DNA from 2 places in the Streptomyces prunicolor genome. Region 2 is predicted to be linked to the other one. Evidence: riboswitches for the same ligand, from Rfam matches in the RefSeq annotation. Region 2 holds a riboswitch; the other holds the start of a gene.
The links. Region 2 has a riboswitch for glycine ahead of gcvP (aminomethyl-transferring glycine dehydrogenase). Riboswitches for the same ligand answer to the same signal wherever they lie in the genome.
Positions count from the first base shown of each region.

Region 1: linked by a shared signal. The riboswitch ahead of gcvT (glycine cleavage system aminomethyltransferase GcvT) and the one ahead of gcvP (aminomethyl-transferring glycine dehydrogenase) in region 2 are both predicted to bind glycine.

Region 1 covers NZ_CP108676.1:7,584,824-7,589,030, forward strand. The annotation lists gene glyA (serine hydroxymethyltransferase) at 1-182, opposite strand, end outside; gene gcvH (glycine cleavage system protein GcvH) at 199-576, opposite strand; gene gcvT (glycine cleavage system aminomethyltransferase GcvT) at 688-1,830, opposite strand; glycine riboswitch at 1,975-2,074, opposite strand; gene OG588_RS35000 (AAA family ATPase) at 2,224-2,916, shown strand; gene OG588_RS35005 (enhanced serine sensitivity protein SseB) at 2,981-3,766, shown strand; gene OG588_RS35010 (enhanced serine sensitivity protein SseB C-terminal domain-containing protein) at 3,943-4,207, shown strand, end outside.
Region 2 covers NZ_CP108676.1:1,777,598-1,781,804, forward strand. The annotation lists gene gcvP (aminomethyl-transferring glycine dehydrogenase) at 1-2,373, opposite strand, end outside; glycine riboswitch at 2,561-2,656, opposite strand; gene OG588_RS07935 (PRC-barrel domain-containing protein) at 2,771-3,142, shown strand; partial or broken gene OG588_RS07940 (DNA polymerase IV) at 3,484-4,207, opposite strand, start outside.

The DNA.
Region 1 (4,207 bases), 5.8 Mb from region 2:
CCCGGGTACCCCTCCGCGTACTTGTTGGTGAGGACCGAGCCCTGCGCCTCCATGACCGCGACCGGAGCGAAGTTCTCCGAGGCGATCATCTCCAGCGTGGACTGCTGCCGGCGCAGCTCGGCGTCGACGGCCGCGGCGATGTCAGGGTCGAGCTCGTGCAGGGGCGTGTTCAGTACAGACATGTGGGTGTACGACTCCTCAGCCGGCGGAAAACGCGGTGTACTCGTCGGCGGAGAGCAGGTCGCCCGGCTCCTCCGCGACACGCACCTTGAACAGCCAACCCCCCTCGAAGGGCGCCGAGTTCACCAGCGACGGGTCGTTCACGACGTCCTCGTTGATCTCGGTGACCTCGCCGCCGACGGGCGAGTACAGGTCGGACACCGACTTGGTCGACTCCAGCTCACCGCAGGACTCGCCCGCGGTCACCGTGGAGCCGACGTCGGGGAGCTGGGCGTAGACGACATCGCCGAGCGCGTTGGCCGCGAACTCGGTGATGCCGACCGTCGAGACGCCGTCCTCGGCGACCGACAGCCACTCGTGCTCCTTGCTGTAGCGCAGCTGCTGGGGGTTGCTCATGGCCTGAATTCTCCTGTACGCGGGGGAGTGCTGATGAATGGGGGACTACGCAGGACATCGGCATGCAGGGGCGATCCGCCCCGGGTCACAGACGTGACGCTACGACGACTGTCACTTCTCGCGCTTGTAGAACGGCAGCGCCACGACCTCGTACGGCTCGTGACTGCCCCGGATGTCCACGCCGACACCGGTCGTACCCGGCGCCGAGTGCGCGGCGTCGACGTACGCCATGGCGATCGGCTTGCCCAGCGTGGGGGAGGGGGCGCCGGAGGTGACCTCACCGATCACCTGGCCGTCGGCGACGACGGGGTACCCGGCGCGCGGGACCCGGCGGCCCTCGGCGACGAGCCCGACCAGGACGCGCGGCGGCTGCGAGGCGGCGCGTTCGGCGGCGGCCTCCAGGGCGCCGCGCCCGACGAAGTCGCCCTCCTTCTCGAACTTCACGACCCGGCCGAGCCCGGCGTCGAACGGAGTGAGGGAGGTCGACAGCTCATGCCCGTACAGCGGCATCCCGGCCTCCAGACGCAGGGTGTCGCGGCACGACAGCCCGCACGGGATCAGCCCGACCGACGCCCCGGCCTCGGTCAGCGCCAGCCACAGCTTCTCCGCGTCACCGGGGGAGACGAACAGCTCGAAGCCGTCCTCGCCGGTGTAGCCGGTGCGGGCGATCAGCGCGGGGACGCCCGCGACCGTGCCGGGCAGACCGGCGTAGTACTTCAGGCCGTCGAGGTCGGCGTCGGTGAGCGACTTGAGGATGCCGGGGGACTCTGGACCCTGGACGGCGAGCAGGGCGTACGCGTCACGGTCGTCGCGGACGAGCGCGTCGAAGCCCACGGCACGCTCGACGAGTGCGTCCAGCACGACCTGGGCGTTGGAGGCGTTGGCCACCACCATGTAGGTAGAAGATGCAGCTTCCGTCTCGGCCAGCCGGTAGACGATCAGGTCGTCCAGGATGCCGCCGTCGGCCCGGCAGATCATGGTGTAGCGGGCGCGGCCGAGGCCCACGGAGGCGATGTTGCCGACGAGGGCGTAGTTGAGGAGCTGGGCGGCCTGCGGTCCGGTGACGGTGATCTCGCCCATGTGGGAGAGGTCGAAGAGGCCGGCCTTCGTGCGGACGGCGAGGTGCTCGTCGCGCTCCGAGCCGTAGCGCAGCGGCATGTCCCAGCCGGCGAAGTCGGTCATCGTCGCACCGAGCGAGCGGTGCAGCGCGTCGAGCGCGGTGCGGCGCGTCTCAGGGGTGGCGGTACTGCTCATCGGTCGGTCTCCCAAGGCATGACGGCGAGGTCGTTCCTCCCCATCTGTCATCGGGACCTGAGAGGTTCGCCATGACCGCACGCGGGACATGGGTTGCACCTTGGGTGGGACCACCGTCGCCGGCGGTCCGCTTTTCAGATGTGCCTCGCCCGCGCGGTAACGGGGCCTGAGAGATTCAAGGGAGGGACTTGCTCCTTCGGCGCCCCAGGTGACGTACGACTGGGGACTCTCCCGCGCGGATTCAAGCGGCCGGTATGCAGTTAGGCGGGCACATCATCGCACAGGCTTTGTAACAGGCCTGTGGCCGGACGCGAACGGAACCGCGAGACACCGTGCATTACCTTCTCTTTACGTTCAGTGGGGAGAACCTTTCCTGACCCCGCAGGGAGGACGATCACGGTGACAAGGACCACGGTGTACGCCACGACCTCGGCTGCAGCGCTGCCCAAGCAGCCCTCGGCCCCGGCCAGAGAGGCATGCCCGGCACGCCCGGTACCGACGGTCCGTGATCTCCGCGAGCGCGCCGGCCACAGCCCGCACGGACTCCGCTTCGGCCCCCGTGACCTGGTCGTCGTCACCGGCCTGCCCGGCAGCGGCAAGTCCACGCTGATGCGCCGCGCGGTGACGGGCGGCAACGGGATCGGCGTCGACAGCCAGGACACCCGGGACCGCTGGGACGCGCGTGTGTCCCGCATGTCCGGCCTCCTCCCGTACGCGATCTACCGCCCCCTGGTCCGCCTCGCCCACTACGCGGGCCTGCACCGCACCCTGCGTTCCGCGTCCGGAGCCGTCGTGCACGACTGCGGTACGCAGACCTGGGTGCGCGGCTGGCTGGCCCGGGCCGCCGGGCGCCGGGGCGGCACACTGCACATGGTGTTCCTCGACGTCACCCCGGACACCGCGCTCGACGGTCAGCGCGAGCGAGGCCGCGGAGTCTCGCGCTACGCGTTCCTGCGCCACCGGAGGGCCGCCGCCCGTCTGCTGCGCGTGGTGGAGCGCGGTGAACTGCCGCACGGAGTGGGCTCGGCGGTCCTCCTGGACCGGGACGCGGCGGACGTGCTGCGCCGGATCGACTTCGCCGACTGAGCCGCTAGCCTTTTCAGCCACAGCAGGGTTACAGCAGGCGGTTTGACCAGCAGGCGGTAGGTAGATGGACTTCCCGGCGGACTTCCCCGGACAGGCGTACCCCCACCCGCATCCGCACGGCGGATGGCCGGGCAACGAGCTGGAGGAGGTGCTCTCGGCGTCCCTCGGCATGCCCTCGGCCGGCGGCCGGATCGTCGAGGTGCTCGGCCGCAGCTTCGTCTGGGTCCCGCTCCCCAGCGGCGGCGGCCCGCAGAGCGGCCCGCTGGACCTGCCGACGCTGGACATCGAGGGGCAGGCGTTCGTCCCGGTCTTCAGCTCCGAGGAACAATTCCGTCAGGTCGTCGGCTCGCATCTGTCGTTCACGATCGCGCCGGCGGTGGAGTTCGCGCGCGGGCTGCCCCCGCAGGTCGGCCTCGCGGTGAACCCGGGCGGCGTGGTCGGCGTCCCGCTCCCGCCCCTCGCGGTGGCCGAGCTGTGCCGCATCGGCCGCACCGCCCTCGACGGCCCCACCAGCGGCGGCCGCGTCCGCCTCTTCGAACCCGACTGGCAGGACGACCCGGTCGACTTCCTCGCCGCCGCCTCCACCGAGTTCGCCGCGATCGGCGTGGTCGCCACGGCCCGCCGCTGCCTCGCCGCCATCGAGACGGCGGCCCCGGTCATGTTCGTAGGCGTAGAACTGACCAACTGGGACGGCGACTTGAGAGCGGCCCCGATGGAGGCCCTGGCGAGAGCGCTGGGCCAGGTCACGGTTCAGTGGCAGGTCAACCTGGTCCTCCTCGACGTAACCCAGGACCCGGTGGCGGACTGGATGAGGCAGACAGTGCGCCCCTTCTATACGCAGGGTCACTAGAAAGCGCCCCAAGGGCTACCCCCTCAGGGGCGCGGGGCTGTGCCGATTTGCGGCTCCGCCGCGTGGGCGCGACAAGCCACGACGCACCCGCACTCGCCAACGCACACCAGGCCCCAACCCACTGGGCGCTTAAGCTGGTTCCAACGCAGGGCAACTAACCAGAAGGAGCGGTACTCGTGAGCGCCAGCGACACCGCGACCGGCCAGGTCGAGCACATGCTGCGCCAGGTGACGCCCGGGCGCTACGACGCCTACGAGGCACTCCTCCGCGCCCTCGCGACCCCCCACTCCGGCCAGATCTGGATGCTCCTGTGGCACGGCCAGTCCGGCTCCCCGGACGCCCAGTACGGAAACATGCAGGTCGACAAGTACGGCTACGCCCCCTGCGTCACCTCCGCCCAGGAACTGTCGGCGAGCGGCTGGAACCGCTCGTACGAGGTGG
Region 2 (4,207 bases):
GTTGGCGCTGAGCACAGCCACCTGCGTGGCTCGCTTCAGCCCTTCCCCACCCATGAGCCGGACGTACGCCCAGGAGATCGGCAGGATCCCGGCGGAACCCCAAGGAGCCGCCGAGATCGGCCCAACTCCGGTCTCCGGCCCGGCCGCCGGCTGCAACGGGTGGTTCGGCAGATACGGCGCCAGATGCGCACGCACACCCACCGGCCCGACCCCCGGCCCACCCCCACCGTGCGGAATGCAGAACGTCTTGTGCAGATTCAGATGCGAGACATCCCCACCGAAGTGCCCCGGCTTGGCAAGCCCCACAAGGGCGTTGAGGTTGGCACCGTCGACGTAGACCTGCCCACCCGCCTCGTGCACCTGCGCACAGATGTCGGCGACGTGCTCCTCGAACACCCCGTGCGTGGACGGGTAAGTGATCATCAACACCGACAGTTCGTCGCGGTACTGCTCGATCTTCGCCCGCAGATCCTCGACGTCGATCTCACCGTCCTCGGCGGTCTTCACGACGACGACCTTCATCCCGGCCATCACGGCACTCGCGGCATTGGTCCCATGCGCGGACGACGGAATGAGGCAGACGGTCCGCTGCTCATCACCATTGGCCCGGTGATACCCGCGTACGGCGAGCAGCCCGGCCAACTCCCCCTGCGAACCGGCATTCGGCTGCAACGACACCTTGTCGTACCCGGTGACCTCGGCGAGCCGCTCCTCCAACTCCCGGATGAGCGTGAGGTATCCCTGCGCCTGCTCGGCGGGCGCGAAGGGGTGCAACTGCCCGAACTCGGGCCAGGTGACCGGCTCCATCTCGGTGGTCGCGTTGAGCTTCATGGTGCAGGAACCGAGCGGGATCATGCCCCGGTCGAGCGCGTAGTCCCGGTCGGCGAGCCGCCGCAGGTACCGCAGCATCGCGGTCTCGGAACGGTGGTCGCGGAAGACCGGGTGCGTGAGATAGGCATCGGTGCGCAGCAGCCCGGCGGGCAAGGTGTCCTCGGCCGCCACATCCAGCGCCTCAATGTCCCCATCCACCCCGAACGCGGTCCATACGGCGGCCAGTTGGGCACGCGTGGTGGTCTCGTCGCAGGCGATGGACACCTGGTCGGCGTCCACGAGATGGAGGTTAACCCCATCCTCACGGGCAGCGGCGACGACCTCGGCGGCCCGGCCCGGAACGCGCGCGGTCAGCGTGTCGAAGTAGCCGCCGTGCACGACCTCGACACCGCCGACGCAGAGCCCAGCCGCAAGGATCGTGGCGTACCGATGCGTCCTCCGCGCGATGCCCTTGAGCCCCTCGGGCCCGTGATAGACGGCGTACATGCCGGCCATCACCGCAAGCAGCACCTGAGCGGTACAGATGTTGCTGGTGGCCTTCTCGCGGCGGATGTGCTGCTCGCGCGTCTGCAGGGCGAGGCGGTAGGCCTTGTGCCCGTCGGCGTCGACGGACACGCCCACGAGCCGCCCGGGCAGGCTGCGCGCGAACTTCTCGCGCACGGCCATGTATCCGGCGTGCGGCCCGCCGAAGCCCATCGGCACCCCGAAGCGCTGCGTCGTACCGACCGCGATGTCCGCCCCCAACTCACCCGGCGACTTCAGCAACGTCAGCGCGAGCAGATCGGCGGCGACGGTGACGAGCGCACCGAGCGCGTGCGCCTGCTCGATCAGCGGCTTGATGTCGCGTACGGCACCGGAGGCGCCCGGGTACTGCACAAGCACGCCGTTGATCTCCCGCTCGGCGAGCTCGGCCGGGATGCCCTCGCTGAGGTCGGCGACGACGACCTCGACGCCGGCCGGCTCGGCACGCGTCTCGATCACGGCGATGGTCTGCGGCAACGCGTCGGCGTCGACCAGGAACAGCCCCTTCTTGTTCTTCCCCATGCGCCGCGACAACGCCACGGCCTCGGCGGCGGCCGTCCCCTCGTCGAGCAGGGAGGCACCGGAGGTGGGCAGCCCGGTCAGATCGGCGACCATGGTCTGGAAGTTGAGAAGGGCTTCGAGCCGCCCTTGCGAAATCTCCGGCTGATACGGCGTGTAGGCCGTGTACCAAGCCGGGTTCTCCATGACGTTGCGCAGGATCACGGGCGGGGTGAAGGTCCCGTAGTACCCGAGCCCGATCATGGAACCGAGGACCTCGTTGCGGTCCGCGAGGGAACGCAGCTCGGCCAGCACCTCGGCCTCGGTACGGGCGCCCGGCAGATCGAGAGCGTCGGCGTTCTTGATCACATCCGGGACGGCGGCGGCCGTGAGCTCGTCGAGCGAGCCGTAGCCGACCTGCGCGAGCATCTTGGCCCGCGCCTCCTGGTCGGGCCCGATGTGACGCTGCTCGAACGGGATGCCCTGTTCGAGCTCGGAGAGTGGAATGCGAGGGACAGTCATCAGGGAGGCCTCCTGGTCGGACACGACCTTCGAGGGCACCACGACAGTGGGGTGCCGGACGGCCTCCCCCTCTGTCATCTCAACCTGAGAGCTTCACCGGCCACCCGAAGGTCACCGGCTTTCACCGTCGGTGAGAGCGCAAGCCGTCGACACCATCAACGACACGCACCCTGCTTTCCAGAGTGACCTCGTCCGTGCGGTACGTGAGCCTGAGAGATTCCGGGGAGGATTTGCTCCTTCGGCGCCTCCGATGAAGTCTGGAGGACTCTCCCGCACGGGGTCAGCAGCCGTTCGCCAGCCTACCAGCGAGCGTTGAAGCCGAGCTTTCGAGTGGCCACCTTCCCCAATGTGCTCTTTTGTAGTGCTTACGGATGAGTTGCGACCAGGAGGAGGGCCCGTGCAGACCGATATCGATCCGCGCAACCTGATCGGCCGCAAGGCGTTCGACCGCACCGGCACCAAGATCGGCACGATCGACGAGGTCTACCTCGACGACGCGACCGGCGAGCCGGAGTGGGCGGCCATACGCACCGGCCTGTTCTCCAGAGACGCCTTCGTCCCCCTGGAGCCCAGCGAACTGATCGAAGGCACCCTCCACATCCCCTTCGACCGCTCCCTGATCAAGGACGCCCCCGACTTCGGAGTAGGCCGCCACCTCTCCCCGGACCAGGAACTCCAGCTCTACCACCACTACGGCCTCGACATCGGCCCACCCCCATCCCTCCCGGACCACGACTTCGGCAAACTCGCGGGCTCGGAAGACACCTGAGACAGCGCGGCACCCGGTTCATCACCGGCTCTTCGAATCTCCGGGGCCGTCGGCGAGGCGCCCTGAACTCCGGGACGCCGCGCAACCGACGACAACGACACGCCCTATGAGACACCAGACCCCGGCACCGCCCACGGCGTCGGCGCCACCGACCCAACCCCAGAATCTCGCACGACCGACTGCAACGACTCCCCCTGCGAGTCGTCAAGGCCCGGCCCCGCCGACGACATCGGCTCGACCGGTGGCTCGTCAGGTCCTCGACTCTCCGGTGGCGCCGATGCCACAGCCGGACCATCAGGACCCCTCGCAACCAACGACGACGGCTCGGCCAGCCCCTCGTCAGGCCCCCGCCCCGCCAACGGCATCACCACCCCCGGCGATTCACCCGACCCCCGCTCCACCAACGGCAACGGTTCCGCCGGCTCCAGCTCAGGATCGTCGGTCCGGAACGTCCGCACCCGTCCCGCCCCCGAATCCTCAGGCCTCTCAAACCGCACGGTGACCCTCCCCAGCCCGCTCCCCTGCACCCACCCGTGCCCGAAACCGGCGTGGTGCACATCGTGCCCAGCGGGCCAGCGCCTCTCCACAGGCGCCGCCTGCTCCTCCCCCCGCTCCTCCTCCGCGTGCTCCTCGTCAAGGAAGTCGGCCTGCTCCCCCGCCGCCTGCGCGAAGAGGTCCTCCTGCGTGTAGTCGGCGAGCCCGGAGACACCCACCCCCAGCAGCCGTACCCCGCCCGTGGTGTCCACGGAGTCCAGCAACCGGGCCGCCGCCTCCCGCACCACCCCCGGGTCGTCGGTGGGCCCACGCAGCGTCTCGGACCGGGTGAGCGTCGAGAAGTCGTACCGCCGCACCTTCAGCACGATGGTCCGCCCCGAGAGCCCGGCCGCCCGCAGCCGCCGCACACACCGGTCGGCCAGCCGCTGCACCTCCAGGCCCACCCGCACCCGGTCGTGGATGTCGACGTCGTACGTGTCCTCGACCGACACCGACTTCGTCTCCCGCTCGGCCACCACGGGCCGCTCGTCGTGCGCCAGCGCCATCGCGTACAACCCGTGCCCGTGTGCC